Regions from separate parts of the Sphingomonas sp. NPDC092440 genome, predicted to be linked through region 2. Evidence: riboswitches for the same ligand, from Rfam matches in the RefSeq annotation. Region 2 holds a riboswitch; the other holds the start of a gene.
The links. A riboswitch is a leader RNA that binds a small molecule or an ion and turns the genes downstream of it on or off. The one in region 2 is predicted to bind cobalamin.

Region 1: it holds a riboswitch for cobalamin, as region 2 does, so the genes downstream of both, metE (5-methyltetrahydropteroyltriglutamate--homocysteine S-methyltransferase) here and ACIQCS_RS10505 (TonB-dependent receptor domain-containing protein) in region 2, are expected to answer to the same signal.

The regions. Positions count from the first base shown of each region.
Region 1 is NZ_JBIVQA010000003.1:312,758-320,389, reverse strand. It holds gene ACIQCS_RS06960 (HAMP domain-containing sensor histidine kinase) at 1-100, opposite strand, end outside; gene ACIQCS_RS06955 (TonB-dependent receptor plug domain-containing protein) at 251-3,220, opposite strand; gene ahcY (adenosylhomocysteinase) at 3,551-4,951, opposite strand; cobalamin riboswitch at 5,092-5,289, shown strand; gene metE (5-methyltetrahydropteroyltriglutamate--homocysteine S-methyltransferase) at 5,398-7,632, shown strand, end outside.
Region 2 is NZ_JBIVQA010000005.1:178,825-186,456, forward strand. It holds gene ACIQCS_RS10480 (phytanoyl-CoA dioxygenase family protein) at 1-370, opposite strand, end outside; gene ACIQCS_RS10485 (ABC transporter ATP-binding protein) at 367-1,140, opposite strand; gene ACIQCS_RS10490 (iron ABC transporter permease) at 1,134-2,126, opposite strand; gene ACIQCS_RS10495 (ABC transporter substrate-binding protein) at 2,123-2,980, opposite strand; gene cobO (cob(I)yrinic acid a,c-diamide adenosyltransferase) at 2,980-3,588, opposite strand; gene ACIQCS_RS10505 (TonB-dependent receptor domain-containing protein) at 3,609-5,549, opposite strand; cobalamin riboswitch at 5,717-5,940, opposite strand; gene ACIQCS_RS10510 (ATP-binding protein) at 6,309-7,632, opposite strand, start outside.

The DNA.
Region 1 (7,632 bases), on a different contig from region 2:
GGGCGCGCAGGCCCAGATACAGGGCCCAGACGGCACCGATCAGCAGCAGCGCGAGGACCGCTCCCGCGACGACCGCGGATGCCTGGGAAATGTGGATCAAGCCGCGTCCCCGCAGCTTCTGCGCACTGTCATGGCGCAACCTTTAGGCAATGCATCGCCGGTCGGAAAGGCTGCATCCTGCCCGCGCGCAAACGAAAAAGGGGCCCGGCAAGCCGGACCCCTTCGTTCTCCCATCAACCGGAGTTGACGATCAGAACTTCACGCTCGCCGCGATGCGCGCATAGCGGCCGAGAATTCCCGAATAATAAGTGACGGTGCCGCCGCCGGCCGGCGCCGGATAGGGCGGCTTCACGTTGAACACGTTGTCGACGATCAGCTTCAGGCTGAACTGGTCGTTCACACGCGTGCCGACCGTGGCGTTGAACAGCCACCAGTCGCCCACGCCCATGATGTTGCGGGCATTGGGCGCCTCGTCGACGTCATACCGGCTCTTGCCGAAATACTGAGCCTGGACGAGCGCGTTGAAGCCCTTGCTCTCATAGGTGAAATTGGCCGTGCCCGAATGGTGCGGATAGCCGATCTCGCCCGCAAGATGGTTGACGTCGCCGGTGCCGACGCGCTGCTCCAGCTTGTCGCGGTAGAAATAGTTCACCGAGAGACCGATCACGCCGGCATTGTTGAGCCCGACGCGCTCCAGCGGCAGGCGATAGGCGCCGGTGACCGTCAGACCCGAGGTCTTGTACGACGCCGCGTTGTAATAGCCTTCGCGGATCATCGTGATCTGACCGTTGGCATCACGATCGACAAGGCCGCAGAAGCTGTTCGGATAGCTGGGCGAGTCATAGCAGGCATTGAGGATGTCATCGCCGCCGAGCGAGGTGATCGCGTCGGTCAGCTTGATGTCCACCCAGTCCACCGCCAGCGTGAAGCTGCGCGCGAAGCTCGGCTGGATCACCGCGCCCACGGTCCAGCTATTCGCCTTCTCGTTGCTCAGCCCCGGATTGCCCGAGACTGTCACCGGCACGGTGAAGTCGCTGTAGTTCGACGTGAAGTTGGTGGTGTCGATGCCCGCCGCGGTGCAGTTTGCCTTGCGGACGGCCGGGTTCGGGCCGCTGCCGACATAGCGCGTGTCACACGGATCGCTGCCCACGTCGAAGGCCCGCGAGGTCGGGTTGAACGCCTCGGTGATGGCCGGCGAGCGGATCGACCGCGTGAAGTTGCCGCGGAACGTGATGTCGCGGACGAAGCCGATGCGGCCGCCCGCGGTCCAGGTGAGATCGCCGCCCGACAGCGAGTTGTGCACCCAGCGCGCCGCACCGTCGAACTCGACCGTCTTCAGCCAGCTCAGGCCGTTTTCCGGCGTAACGAACGGCACGCGAAGTTCGCCGAACACTTCGTTGGTATTGAACGAGCCCTTGATCGGATCGATCGGAATGATGCGGCCATATTGGGTGCGCGTGCCGTCACCATTGTCATGGCCGTAATAGTAGGAGCCCGGATCGAACTTGGTCGATTCACGGCGATGCTCATAGCCGAGCGAGACGCTGACGTCGTTGCCGAACAGCGAGAACACCGGGCCGGTGACGTTCGCGTTGAACACCAGCTGATCGTTGGTCGAGACCGGACGGGCGATCGCGAAGATATAGTCCTTCGCGGCCTGGCTCGCCTGGCCGACGCCGAAGATGTTCAGCGGCGCGCAGGTGCTGCTGATCGTCTGGGCGGGCGAGTTGGTGTAGCCCGGACGGCACACGATGTTGCCGTTGACGTCCTGCACCGCGTCGAGCGCGTTGAAGAAGTTGTCGTTGACCAGCTCGTAGTTCTTGCCGACCGTCTGCGAACGGCCGTAGTTCGCCGACACTTCCCACTGGAACTGGCGGCTGCCGAGCGAGAAGTCGCCCGCGAAGCCACCGACGAAGCGATAGGTTTCGACATTCGCCTCGGCGCGGCCGGTGGTCAGGTCGGAAAGCGCGCGCCCGACATAGAACTGGGTCGCACCCGCCGGCAGGTTGGCCGCGATCGTCGCGCGGTCGGCCGGGTTCAGGAACGGATTGTTGATCGACAGCAGCAGGTTGCCGTCGGGCGTGCCGGCGGCATCGAACAGCGCGGTGTTGTAGTTGGGCTGGTCGATCAGGTTGACGCCCTTGTTGTGCGAATACCAGGCCTCGCCGAAGAAGCGGATATGGTCGGTCAGCTCATAGTTGAGCTGCGCGTTGACCAGGTAGCGCTCCGAGCTGGTGAGCAGGTTGCTCTGCGCCGGCAGGTCGAAGCCGTTGCCGCCGCTGCTGATGAAGCCCTGGCGCATCACCGTGCCGAGGTTGAGCGGGACGAGGCGGCCATTGGGACCGAACTGGAGGAGCTGGCCGCTGGCATCGCGAATGCCCGAGCGCGAGGCGAGGAAATCGTCGTCGCTGAACGGCACGCCGCCCGAAGTGAAGGCGGTGTAGCGCTGCGACGGATAGAGCACGCGCTGGAAGGGCGAACCCAGCGAAGCCGGCGGCGTGCCGAAGAAGTTGCCCGCCGCGGTGATCGCCCGGTCGGCCGAGGTGAAGCCGGTGGTCTTGTTGTACTCGCCCGCGATCACGATGTTGCCGCGGCCGCCGGCGAAGTTCTTGCCGGCCAGGATGTTGATGCGCGCCTCGGGGGCATCGCCTTCCTGCGAGATGCCGTACTGGCCGCCGATCTCCAGGCCCTCATAATCCTTCTTGAGGATGACGTTCACGGTGCCCGCGATCGCATCCGAGCCGTAGATCGGCGCGCCGCCGATGGCGACGGTCTCGATGCGCTGGACCAGCGTGGTCGGGATGTTGTTGAGGTCGACCTGGCTGCCCGGCGAGACCGGGCCGAAGATGCTCGCCGTGTTCGACGAGACGAAGCGGCGGCCGTTGACCAGCACGAGCGTGCGCTGCGTGCCGAGGCCGAAGAAGTCGACAAAGGTCTGCGCCGGGCCGAACGACGACTGCGCGCCGACCGCGCTGTTGCCCGGCGGGCCGAAGGACGGAATTTCACGCAGCGCCTGGCCGACATTGGTGTAGCCGCGCGACTCGATCTGGGCGGCGCCGACCACCTGGGTCGGCTGCACGGTGTCGAACTCGGGGCGCGCGATGCGCGAGCCGGTCACGACGATCGTGCCCTCGGCAGCGGCGGGCTGATCGTCCTGGGCAGCCGGGGCGTCCTGCGCCTGGGTCTGGTCGGAAGTCTGCGCGGCCGCCGGGGTGGCCATCAGAGCAAGAGCAAGAACCGCGGCAGACGCGGTCAATGACAAGCGGTCGTGCTGGGGGGAGAGAAAACGACGCATGCTACATCCCTTTAGAAAAAGACTGTCCCGTCCTCGGAATCGATTGTTGCTAGCTTTTGTCCGAAGCAGGATCAGGACGTAGGAAACGGTGGGTTAGTTGCGGGTCCACAACGCTTTCTCTCAGTGCGTTGCATAATTACAACAATGTTACAGTAACGAAGACCTTAACGAAGAGGGCCGCGCTCCCCCAGGGAGCGCGGCCCATTCTCGTTCTCGCACGATCCCGCGATAGGATCAGTAGCGCCCGCGATAGGATCAGTAGCGATAGTGATCCGGCTTGAACGGCCCTTCCACCGGCACGCCGATATAATCGGCCTGCTTCTTCGAGAGCTTGGTGAGCTTCACGCCCAGCTTCTCGAGGTGCAGCTCGGCGACCTTCTCGTCGAGGTGCTTCGGCAGGACGTACACGTCGTTCTTGTACGTGTCCGACTTGGTCCACAGCTCGATCTGCGCCAGCGTCTGGTTGGTGAACGACGACGACATCACGAACGACGGGTGGCCGGTGGCGTTGCCCAGGTTCACCAGGCGGCCCTTCGACAGGATGATGATCTGCTTGCCGTCCGGGAACTCGACCAGGTCGACCTGCGGCTTCACTTCAGTCCACTTGTAGTTCGACAGGCCCGAAATCTGGATCTCGCTGTCGAAATGGCCGATGTTGCAGACGATCGCCATGTTCTTCATGCCGGCCATGTGCTCGGCGGTGATCACATCGGCATTGCCGGTGGCGGTCACGAAGATGTCCGAGCGGGTGACCGCCTCTTCCATCGTGACGACTTCATAGCCTTCCATCGCCGCCTGCAGCGCGCAGATCGGGTCGATCTCGGTGACGAGCACGCGCGCCCCGCCGTTGCGCAGCGACGCGGCCGAACCCTTGCCGACGTCGCCGAAGCCCGCGACGGTCGCAACCTTGCCGGCCAGCATCACGTCCGTGCCGCGGCGGATCGCGTCGACCAGCGATTCCTTGCAGCCATAGAGGTTGTCGAACTTCGACTTGGTGACGCTGTCGTTGACGTTGATCGCCGGGAAGGGCAGCTCGCCCTTCTTGGCGATGTGATAGAGGCGGTGCACGCCGGTGGTGGTCTCTTCCGAGACGCCCTTGATGTTCTTCACCGTCTCGGTGAGGTAGCCCGGCTTGCGCTTGATGAATTCCTTCACCGCGCGCTGCATCTCGACTTCCTCGTCATTCTCCGGCTCGCCGAACGACTGGCCGGCCTCGAGCTTGGCGCCCCACAGCGCGAACATGGTCGCGTCGCCGCCATCGTCGAGGATCATGTTGCAGGTCTCGTCGCCCCAGTCGAAGATCGAGCCGACATAGTCCCAATATTCGGCCAAGCTCTCGCCCTTCACCGCGAACACCGGCACGCCCGAGGCGGCGATGGCGGCGGCGGCATGGTCCTGCGTCGAGAAGATGTTGCAGGTCGCCCAGCGGACCTGCGCGCCGAGCGCGGTCAGCGTCTCGATCAGCACGGCGGTCTGGATCGTCATGTGGAGCGAGCCGGTGATGCGCGCGCCCTTGAGCGGCTGCGACGCGCCGAACTCCGAACGCAGCGCCATCAGGCCGGGCATCTCCGTCTCGGCGATATTGATCTCGGCGCGGCCGAAATCCGCCAGAGTGATGTCCTTAACGACGTAATCCTTGTCGAGCACGGTAGCCACGAGCTGTCTCCAGATGTGAATCGATTGCGCGCCGGGAATCGCCGGCCGCGATGCGGGCGCCCTAGCCGCTTCGCCGGGCAGGTGCAATTCCAAATATAAAGATATCTTTATATGACCCTTGACGGCGGCCGCGGACAAGCGGATGCTTGGGGTGTCGAGGTTCTTCCGGCCTGCCCGGAAGCTAAGACGGGAAGCCGGTGCAAGTCCGGCGCTGCCCCCGCAACTGTAAGCGGCGAGCGGCGATCCACCCAAGTCACTGGGGCCTTACCGCCCTGGGAAGACGGATCGTCCGCGCTGACCCGCAAGCCAGGAGACCTGCCTTTGACGCGATAACGTCCACCGGCGGGGTGCCCGGTCTGGCCGCTTGCATGCCGCGGACGGGCGACCGTCCGGGCCTGCCTGTGTCCAAGCCGGTCTCCCCCGTCCTTCATCGGGGTATGAAGACCATGACCGTCACTGTTGCCACGCTCGGCTTTCCGCGGATCGGCCCGCGGCGCGAGCTCAAATTCGCGCTCGAGAAATTCTGGAGCGGCAAATCCACCGAGGCGGAGCTCCTCGAAGCCGCCGCCGGCCTGCGCGCCGCGGCCTGGGCCCGCCAGGCCGCACTCGGCGCCGACTGGCTGCCGAGCAACGACTTCTCCTTCTACGATCACGTGCTCGACACCAGCCTGATGCTGGGCGCCGTTCCCGAGCGCTACGGCGTTGCCGCCGGCACCGCCGATCTGGGCACCTATTTCGCGATGGCGCGCGGCACCACGGGTGACGACGCGGGCTGCGCGCACGGCCATGGCCATACCGCCCAGGAAATGACCAAGTGGTTCGACACCAACTACCACTATATGGTCCCCGAGCTGGCCGCGGGACAGAAGCTCGCCCTCTCCTCCTCCAAGATCGTCGACGAATATCGCGAGGCCAAGGCGCTCGGCTACGAGACGCGGCCGGTGCTGCTCGGCCCCGTCACCTGGCTCAGCCTTGCCAAGGGGCGCGACGTGGATCCCTTCGCCTTCCTGGACGATGTGCTCGGCCTCTATTCGGCGGTGCTCACCCAGCTCGCCCATGCCGGCGCCGAGTGGGTGCAGATCGACGAACCGATCCTGGCGCTCGACCTGGATGAGCGCCAGCGCGCGGCGGTAACCCGCGCCTATGCCAAGCTGCCGCGCCTGGGCCTGAAGATCATGCTCGCCACCTATTTCGGCGGGCTGGAGGACAATCTCACCCTCGCGGTGAACCTGCCCGTCGCCGGCCTGCACCTGGATCTAGTGCGGGCGCCGGACCAGCTCGATCGGATCCTTGTCGCCGCGCCCAAGGGCCTGCTGCTCTCGCTCGGCGTGATCGACGGCCGCAACATCTGGCGCGCCGACCTCGAGGCGCTGCTCGACCGGATCGAGCCGATCGCCGCCATGCGCGATATCGTGCTCGCCCCGTCCTGCTCGCTGCTCCACGTGCCCGTCGACCTCGCGCTCGAGCCGAAGCTCGACGACGAGATCAAGCAATGGCTCGCCTTCGCGGTGCAGAAGATCGACGAGCTGGTGACGCTGAAGGACGCGCTGAACGGCGGCCGCGACTGGGTGGCGGAAAAGCTGGCCGCTTCCGGCCGGGCCGCGGCGGCGCGCACGGTCTCGCCGCGCATCCACGATCCGCTGGTCGCAGCCCGCGCCGCATCGGTCAGCGAAGCGATGCGCAGCCGCCAGTCGCCCTATGCGGCCCGCGCCGCGGCGCAGGCGGCGGTGCTGGCACTGCCGCCCTTCCCCACGACCACGATCGGCTCCTTCCCGCAGACCGCCGAGGTGCGCCATGCCCGTGCCGAGCATAACCGCGGCAACCTCGGCGATGCCGCGTACGAACAGTTCCTGCGCGAGGAGACCGAGCGCACCGTCCGCTGGCAGGAGGAAGCGGGCCTCGACATGCTGGTGCACGGCGAGTTCGAGCGCAACGACATGGTCCAGTATTTCGGCGAGCAGCTCGCCGGCTTCGCCTTCACGGTGAACGGCTGGGTCCAGTCCTATGGCTCGCGCTGCGTGCGCCCGCCGATCCTCTATGGCGATGTCTCGCGCCCCAGGCCGATGACGGTGGCATGGTGGCGCTACGCCCAGTCGCTCACGGACAGGCCGATGAAGGGCATGCTCACCGGCCCCGTCACGATCCTCAACTGGAGCTTCGTGCGCGACGATCAGCCGCGCTCGGCCTCCTGCGCCCAGATCGCGCTGGCGATCCGCGACGAGGTGGTGGATCTCGAAAAGGCCGGCTGCAAGGCGATCCAGATCGACGAGGCGGCGCTGCGCGAGGGCCTGCCGCTGCGCAAGCGCGACTGGCAGGCCTATCTCGACTGGGCAGTGGATTGTTTCCGGCTCACGGCCGCGGGCGTGGGCGATGCGACGCAGATCCACACGCACATGTGCTATTCGGAGTTCAACGATATCCTGCCGGCGATCGGCGCGATGGATACCGACGTGATCTCCATCGAGACGGCCCGCTCGCAGATGGAGCTGCTCGAGGGCTTCGCCGCCTATCGTTATCCGAGCGCGATCGGGCCGGGCGTCTACGACATCCACGCGCCGCGCGTACCCTCGGTCGACGAGATCGTCCAGCTCATGCGGCTTGCCCAGGCGCATCTGGCGCCCGAGCAGCTCTGGGTGAATCCCGATTGCGGGCTGAAGACCCGCAAATGGGAGGAAGTGCGG
Region 2 (7,632 bases):
GCTCGGGAAAGCTGGCGATGCTGGCGCGGACGCGGACGACCTTGCCGGCCAGGGCGCGCTCGCCGATCCGCTCGGCTTCGGCATGCAGGCGCGGATCGTTGGCGATCGCCTGGAGCCGGGGCCCGCGATGCGCGTCGGTGCAGATCGCGACGCGCAGCAGGTTCGCCTGGCTGCGGTCGTGCGCATAGATCCGGTCGAGCCGCTGCGTGAGCGGGGCATCGGGGCAGCTCTTGTCGAAGGGCAGGTACATGGCGCGCGAGAGCCGGTCGATATGCTCGGCGATGTCGGCCTGGGCGGCCTCCACCAGGGCGCGATCGAACAGCGGCAGCGCGACATGGCCCTGCGCGCGGTAGAAGGCGGTGTCGCTCACCGGCTGCGGCCCAGCGTAGTGATCGTCGGCCAGTCGCCGCCCAGCTCGACGCGCGCATCGATGCCATAGACGGCCTTGAGATTGGCCGGAGTGAGCACCTCGGCGGGGGCGCCGTCGGCGACCACGGCGCCCCGGTCGATCAGCACCAGCCGGTCGCAATAGCGCGCGGCCATGGTGAGGTCGTGCAGCACCGCGATCACCAGGCCGCCGGCGCGGGCCTCGGCATGGAGCAGCGCCATCACGTCGATCTGGTGGCCGGGGTCGAGGCTGGCGAGCGGCTCGTCGGCGATCAGCGCGGGAGCCTCCACCGCCAGCGCGCGGGCGAGCAGGACGCGGGCGCGCTCGCCGCCGGACAGTTCGGTGGCGACGCGGTCGCGCAGGACCGCGACATCGGCGCGCGCCATCGCCCGTTCGATCGCGGCGGTATCGGCTGCGCCGATCTGCGACATCGGGGCGAGATGCGGCAGCCGGCCCAGCTCGACCAGCCGCTCCACGGTGAGCGGCCAGTGCAGCGTCTGGCCCTGGGGCAAATAGGCGACGCGCCGGGCGAGCGCGGCGCGCGGCATCGTCGCCACCTCCGCGCCGTCGACCAGGATGCGGCCCGTATGCGGCACCAGCGCCAGCATCGCGCGGGCGAGCGTCGACTTGCCCGCACCGTTCGGACCGACGATGCCGGTCAGCGTTCCGGGCGCGAATCGGGTGCTGGCATTTTGCACCACGATACGTTTCCCGAGCGCGACGGCGACATTCTCGAGGCTTATGCTCACCATAGCCGGCGCTCCCGCATCAGGTGGATCAGGAAGACCGGCACGCCGAGAAAGGCCGTGACGACGCCGAGCTTCAGTTCGTTCCGCGTGTCGATCAGCCGCACCGCGAGATCGGCCAAGGTCAGCAGCGCCGCGCCGCCGATCGCCGAGGGGATCAGGATCGCCGAGGGGCTGCGATCGGTGAGCGGACGGATCAGGTGCGGCACGATCAGGCCGACAAAGCCGATCGCGCCCGACACGGCCACCGCGCCGCCCACGCCGATCGCGGTGCCGAGCAGCAGCCGGATGCGGGTGCGCCGCAAATCGACGCCGAGCGCCTGCGCGCCGTCCTCGCCCAGGGTCAGCGCATCGAGCGAGCGCCCGTCCCACAGCAGCAGCGCCGCGCCGATCGCGATGCAGGGATAGGCGATCCAGACATGCGCGAAGGAGCGGTTCTCCAGGCTGCCGAGCAGCCAGGTCATGATCTCCATCGCCGCGAAGGGATTGGGCGAGAGGTTGAGCGCGAGGCTGACTCCGGCCGTGGCCAAAGTGGCGATCGCGATGCCGGCAAGGATCAGGGTGAGCGGACTCTCCGAGCGCCCGGCCAGCGCCGACAGGCCGGCCAGCGAGAGCAGGGCGCCCAGCACCGCCAGCGCCGGCAGCACCACCGGATGCAGCTCGGCCAGCCCGAAATAGAGCGCGGCGACCGCGCCGAGCGACGCGGCATTGGAAGTGCCCAGCACCGATGGCTCGGCGAGCGGGTTGCGCAGATAGCCCTGCAGCGCGGCACCGGCCAGGCCGAGCATCGCGCCCACGCCCAGGCCCAGCAGCATGCGCGGCAGGCGCAGCTCGAGCAGGATGGTGGTGGCGATCCGGTCGCCATGGCCGGCAAAGGCGGCGAACATCCGGGCGAGCGACAGATGGACCGGCCCGAACAGGAGCGATCCGATCGCGGCGGCCAGCGTCAGGGCCAGCAGCCCGGCGATCAACAAGGGGCGGGAGAGTGTCATCGGGCTCGGGTCCGATCCTGAAAACGGGCCAGCTGCCGCGCCATTCCCCGCGCGGCATCGACATAGGCGGGGCTGCCGCAGACCGTCCAGGCCTGAGGGATGCTGATCCGGGGGATGCCCGCCAGCGCCGGGTGGTGGAGCATCTCGGTGCCCTGGTCGGCGACCTTGTCGGTCGCGCTCTCGACGATCAGGTAATCGGGCCGGGCCGCCACCATCTCCTCGATGCTCAGCTGCGAGAGCGGCGGCTTGCCGAGCTTCGCGGCCAGGTTCACCAGCCCCATGCGCCGCATCAGATCGTCGATCAGCGTGCCGGTGCCGGTCATGAAGCCGCGGCGCTGGTAATAGGCCGCGACCCTGCCGCCGCCCGGCCGGCCGATCCCGGCGAGCTGCGCCGCCATGCGCGCGACCAGCGCCTCGCCGCGCTCGGGATGGCCGACCGCCATCGCGGTCTGGCGGATCGAGGCGTAGATCTCGTCGACCGTGTTGGCGGTTTCGAGATCGAGCAGATTGTATTGATGCCCCTTCAGCGCGCGCATCGGCGCGCTGCGGCTGGCGGGCATGCCGATGATCAGGTCGGGATCGATCGCGAGGATCTGCTCGGCCGAATTCTTCAGCACCGGCAGCCCGCGCGCCTTCGCCGCCTCGCCCGACATCTCGGCATCGGTGGCGTTGCGAGTGACCCCCGCGATCTGGCCGCGATCGGCGAGCGCCAGAACGAGCTGGTCGGCGCACAGGTTGATCGAGACGATCCGCTTCGGCTTGCCCGCGGGCGGGGCCGATGCCGGGGCGCCGGCCCATAGCGCCGCGCCGCCCAGGGCGAGCAGCGGCAGGGCCAGGAGCTTGGCCGATGCCATCAGAACTCGATCCCCGCCTGCGCCTTGACGTTCTGCTCGCGGAAGGGGTGCTTCACCTGGGCCATCTCGGTGACGAGGTCGGCGGCGTCGATCAGCGCCTGGGGCGCGTTGCGGCCGGTGACGATCACGTGCTTCATCGCCGGCTTGGCGGCCAGCGCCGCGAGCACTTCGTCGGTCGGCAGATAGTCGTAGCGCAGCACGATGTTGAGCTCGTCGGCGATCACCATCGCATAGTCCGGATCGGCGATCATCCGCTTCACTTCTTCCCAGGCTTCGCGCGCGACGGCGATGTCGCGCGCGCGGTCCTGCGTGTCCCAGGTGAAGCCCTCGCCCATCGGCTTGAACTCGATCAGCTCGGGGAAGCGGTCGAACACCGCCTTCTCGCCGGTGGCCATCGCGCCCTTCACGAACTGGACCATGCCCACCTTCATGCCGTGCCCGATCGCGCGCACCGCCATGCCGAGCGCGGCGGAGGTCTTGCCCTTGCCCGGCCCGGTATGGACGATGACCAGGCCCTTCTCCACCGTCTTGGTGGCGATCTTCTTGGCCTGGGCGGCCTGGACCTTCTTCATCTTCGCATTGTGTTCTTCGTCGGTACGCTGCTTCACGGCCGCTTCCCCCTTGCGTTTCAGAAGGCGACCCGCACGCCGCCATAGGCGGCCGCGCCCGGCGTCGCGAAGCTGAACACTTCCTCATATTTCACGTCGAACAGGTTCTCGACGCGCCCGAACACCGAGAAGCGGTCGCTCAGCCGGTACTGGGCATTGAGGTTCACCAGCGTGAACGGCTTGAGCGAGACGCGCACCGGCACATAGCTGGGATCGATATAGGCCAGGTCGTCCATGCGGCCGTTGTAGCGCACCGTCAGCGTGGTCGAGAAACGCTCGTCCCTGCTGAACAGCGTGGCATTGACGCTGGCCATGTCGCCGGGGCGGCGAACCTCGGTGACGCCGGCCTCGGTCGCCTTCAGATGGGTATAGGCCGCGTCGATGCGGAGCTGGCGGATCGGGCGCAGGCTGGCGGTCACCTCGACGCCGTGCTGCTTGGAATCGGTGGTGCGATTGCCGGGCGTCGCGGTGTAGCTCGGCGCCGGATAGGTGATGTAGATCTCGTCGTTCAGCCTGGAATCGAAATAGGTCGCGCCGATCGTCGCCTTGCCGTCCCAGAAGCTCTGCTCGATGCCCGCTTCCCAGCCCTTGGACTTTTCGGGCCTGAGGTTCGGATTGCCGATATAGGTGCCGCTGGAGAAGCCGAAGAGCTCGTAATAGCCGGGGTTCTTCACGCCGGTGCCATAGGCGGCATGGACGCGCGTGTCGGTGGGCAGGCGATAGCCGGCCTGGACGCGCCAGGTGGTCGCGTTCGCGAAGCGGTTGTTGTCGTCGTGCCGCACCGAGGCGCCGCCGGTGAAAGCGCCCGCGGTCAGCTCATATTGGCCGACCAGGCCGAGATTGTCGGTGCTGCGCCGGCCGCGGAACGCGTCGAAGGGCGAGCCTGTCGACGGGGTCGTGTTGCGGAACTGCTCGCGTTCCCAGTCGAGCGCGGCGGTCAGGCGGTGGGTGATCGCATCGGTGCCGAAGCGGAAGCTCGAGACGAACGATCCCTTGTAGCGCTGGCCCTTGTCGCCATAATCGACTCCGCCCGGCCTGTAGCCGGTGCGGGTGGTGTCGGCGAACTGGCCCGAAAGCGTGTTGGTCCAGCGGCCGTCGAGCGCGGTCAGCTCGGCGCTGAGCAGGCCGTAGAACGCTTCGTTGGTGAAGCGCACGCCGGGGCTGTCGACCGTGTAGCCGAAGCGCGGGCTGGCGGGATTGCTCTCGCTGTTGTTGGTCTCCGCATCGGTATTGCTGTAGCGCAGCACGCCGGTGACCTTCAGGTTCGCCACGGGCGTCCAGCCCAGCTTGGCGCTGGCGCCGACGCTGTCCGAGCCGATGTCGCGCGTGCCGCCCCGCGCCGTCGGATAGCCCCTGGTGCGATACCAGCTGCCCGAGACCGCATAGTCCAGCGTGCCCGAGGCGCCGGCCGCGCGCGCCGCGCCGCTGAAGGTGCCGAACGAGCCGCCCTCGGCGCGGGCGCTGTATCCCGGCGCCTCGCGGCCCGAGAGCGTGATATAGTTGACCACGCCGCCGATCGCGTCCGATCCGTAGAGCGACGATTGCTGGCCGCGCAGCACTTCGATCCGGGCGGCCGGATCGGCGATCAGCGTGCCGAGATCATATTCGCCATAATAGGGGTCTGCCGCCTCGATCCCGTCGATCAGGACGAGGACGTGATTGGCCTCGCTGCCGCGGATGCGCAGCTGGGTCTGGCCGCCGATCGCGCCGATGCGGCTGACCGCGACGCCGGGCACGTCCCGCAGCACGTCGGAGACGATGCGCGTCTGGCGCTGGTCGAGCGCTTCCGCGTCGATCACCGTGGCCGAGGCGGGCAGGTTCCTGAGCTCGACGCCCTCGCCCGAGCGCGAGGCGGTGACGATGATCGCGTCCTGCGGGTCGGCCGCCTGGTCGGTGTTCTGCGCATGCGCCGGCATGGCGGCGGCGATCGCGATCAGCGAGACGAAACTGGTCTTCAACATGGGTAATCCCCCCTGCGCCCGTGCAACGAGGGCGGGGCCTGCCGCGAACGGCCGATGCGGGCGACGGGCGGGCACTTGCCCGTCGCACGGCACCGAAGCGGCCCCGGCCGCTTGGTCGTCGCTCAGACGGAGAGATACCGTGCCTTGGCCATCCCCTGGACCAGGGCAAGAGCGACCGTTGCGCCGGCAGGTCTCCTGGCTCGCGGGTCAGGGCGCGATGCACGGCCTTCCCGGATCGGTGATCCAGTGGCCGCCCCCTCGGATCGGGGGGCAAGTGCATCGCGCTCGCCGCTTACAGTTGCAGGGACAGCCGCGGAATTGGACGGAAGACCCGTCCGCACCGCATTCCCGTTTAAGCCCCTTTCGGGGCACCGGCGCGATCATGTCGTGGAGGGCGGAGCCGCCCCACGGCGCGGCGCATAGGGCAAATGGCCGGCCGCGCCAAGATCGGTCGCGCGGCTTGGCCGGCCGTGCCGATGATCTGCCCGCTGCCGCCGATCAGGCGCCGCACGGCTTCCGCCGGGATCTCGCTGCTTCCCGCGCTGTCGAGATGGCGGGCCCCCCGGCGCAAGGCCGGGGTGACGAAGCAGGAATATGAGTCCCCAATCCAGGGGCACGCCCCAATCAGCAAACCTCGTCTCAACCAGCAAACCCCGTCATCCCGGCCTTGAGCCGGGATCCCGCTTCTTCCTGTGCTGGCGAGATAGCGGGACCCCGGCTCAAGGCCGGGGTGACGAAGGAAGAATATAAGTCCTCAACCTAGGCCGGTCCCGCGCCCCGGATTCTTATCGTCGCGCGCAATCCCGGCCCTGCATCCCCGAGCTCGAGCTCGCCCTGATGCAGGCGGGCGATCGCCTGGACGAGCGGCAGGCCAAGCCCGTGGCGCGTGGAATTCCGCCTCGCCCCCAGGCGCCCGAAACGGCGCAGCGCCAGCGGAAAATCGGCCTCGGGAATGCCCCGGCCATCGTCGCTTACCGACAGCGACACCCGATCCGCGCGCCGCGCGACCGCGAGAGTCACCGTCGTGCCCGGTCCGTTGTGGTTGACGGCATTCTCGATCAGGTTGATCATCGCCTGCGAGAGAAGCTCCAGGTCTCCCTCGACGAGAATCCCCGGCTCGATATCCGACAGCAGCTGACAGCCCTTGTCTTCCGCCACCGCGGAATAGCTTTCGACGACCATCGCGGACTGTTCGCTGAGGTCGAAAGTCCTGAAATACCGGCGCACCGTGCCGGATTCGACTTCCGAGATCCGCAGCAGCGCCGAGAACAGCGACAGGATGCGTTCGCTGTCCTCGATCGCGGCGTCGACGGTTTCCAGCCCCGGCGTGCCCTCCGGTATCTCCTCGAGCGCCCGTTCCAGCCGGTTCTGCAGATGCGTGATCGGAGTGCGGAGCTCATGCGCGACGTCGCTCGAGACCTGGCGGAGGTTGCCGATCAATGCCTCGATACGGCCGAACATCGAGTTGAACGTATCGGCCAGCCGATCGAATTCGTCGCCATATCCGCTGGGCGTGATGCGGGAATGGAGATGGCCGGCGATGATCGCAACCGCCGTCTGGTTCATCCGATCGAGCCGGCGGCGGATCGCCCGCTCGAACAGCAGGCCGCACCCGATCGCCAGGGCGATCAGCACCAGCGACGCCAGCGCGAAGAGGAGGATCGTCGTGCGCAGCAACGCGGTCGCGGGCGCCGTGTCCGCGGCAACCGTCAGGCGCAGCCCGTCGCCCAGATGGGCAGTGAGCGCGCGGACGGGAATTCCGGCGCCGGCATCGTCGTGAAACACGGTATCCTGCCAGCCGGGGGCAAGCAGGGGATAGCGGCGTTCGCCCGACAGGCGACGGCCTTCGGCGTTCACCAGGACATAGTCGAAGCCGCCGCCGCGCTCGTCGATCTTGTCGAGCGCCTCGAGCAGGGCCGGGTTGCCGCCCTGTCTCAGAAGATGGCGCAGGCTGCCCATTTCGGCCTCGATCCGCGCATCGATCTGGCCCCGGATCGCGTCATGCCCGACGACATAGGCGATGCCCCCCAGCAGCGCCGCGGACACGATCAGCCCGACGACGAAGAGCAGCGTGATCAGCCGG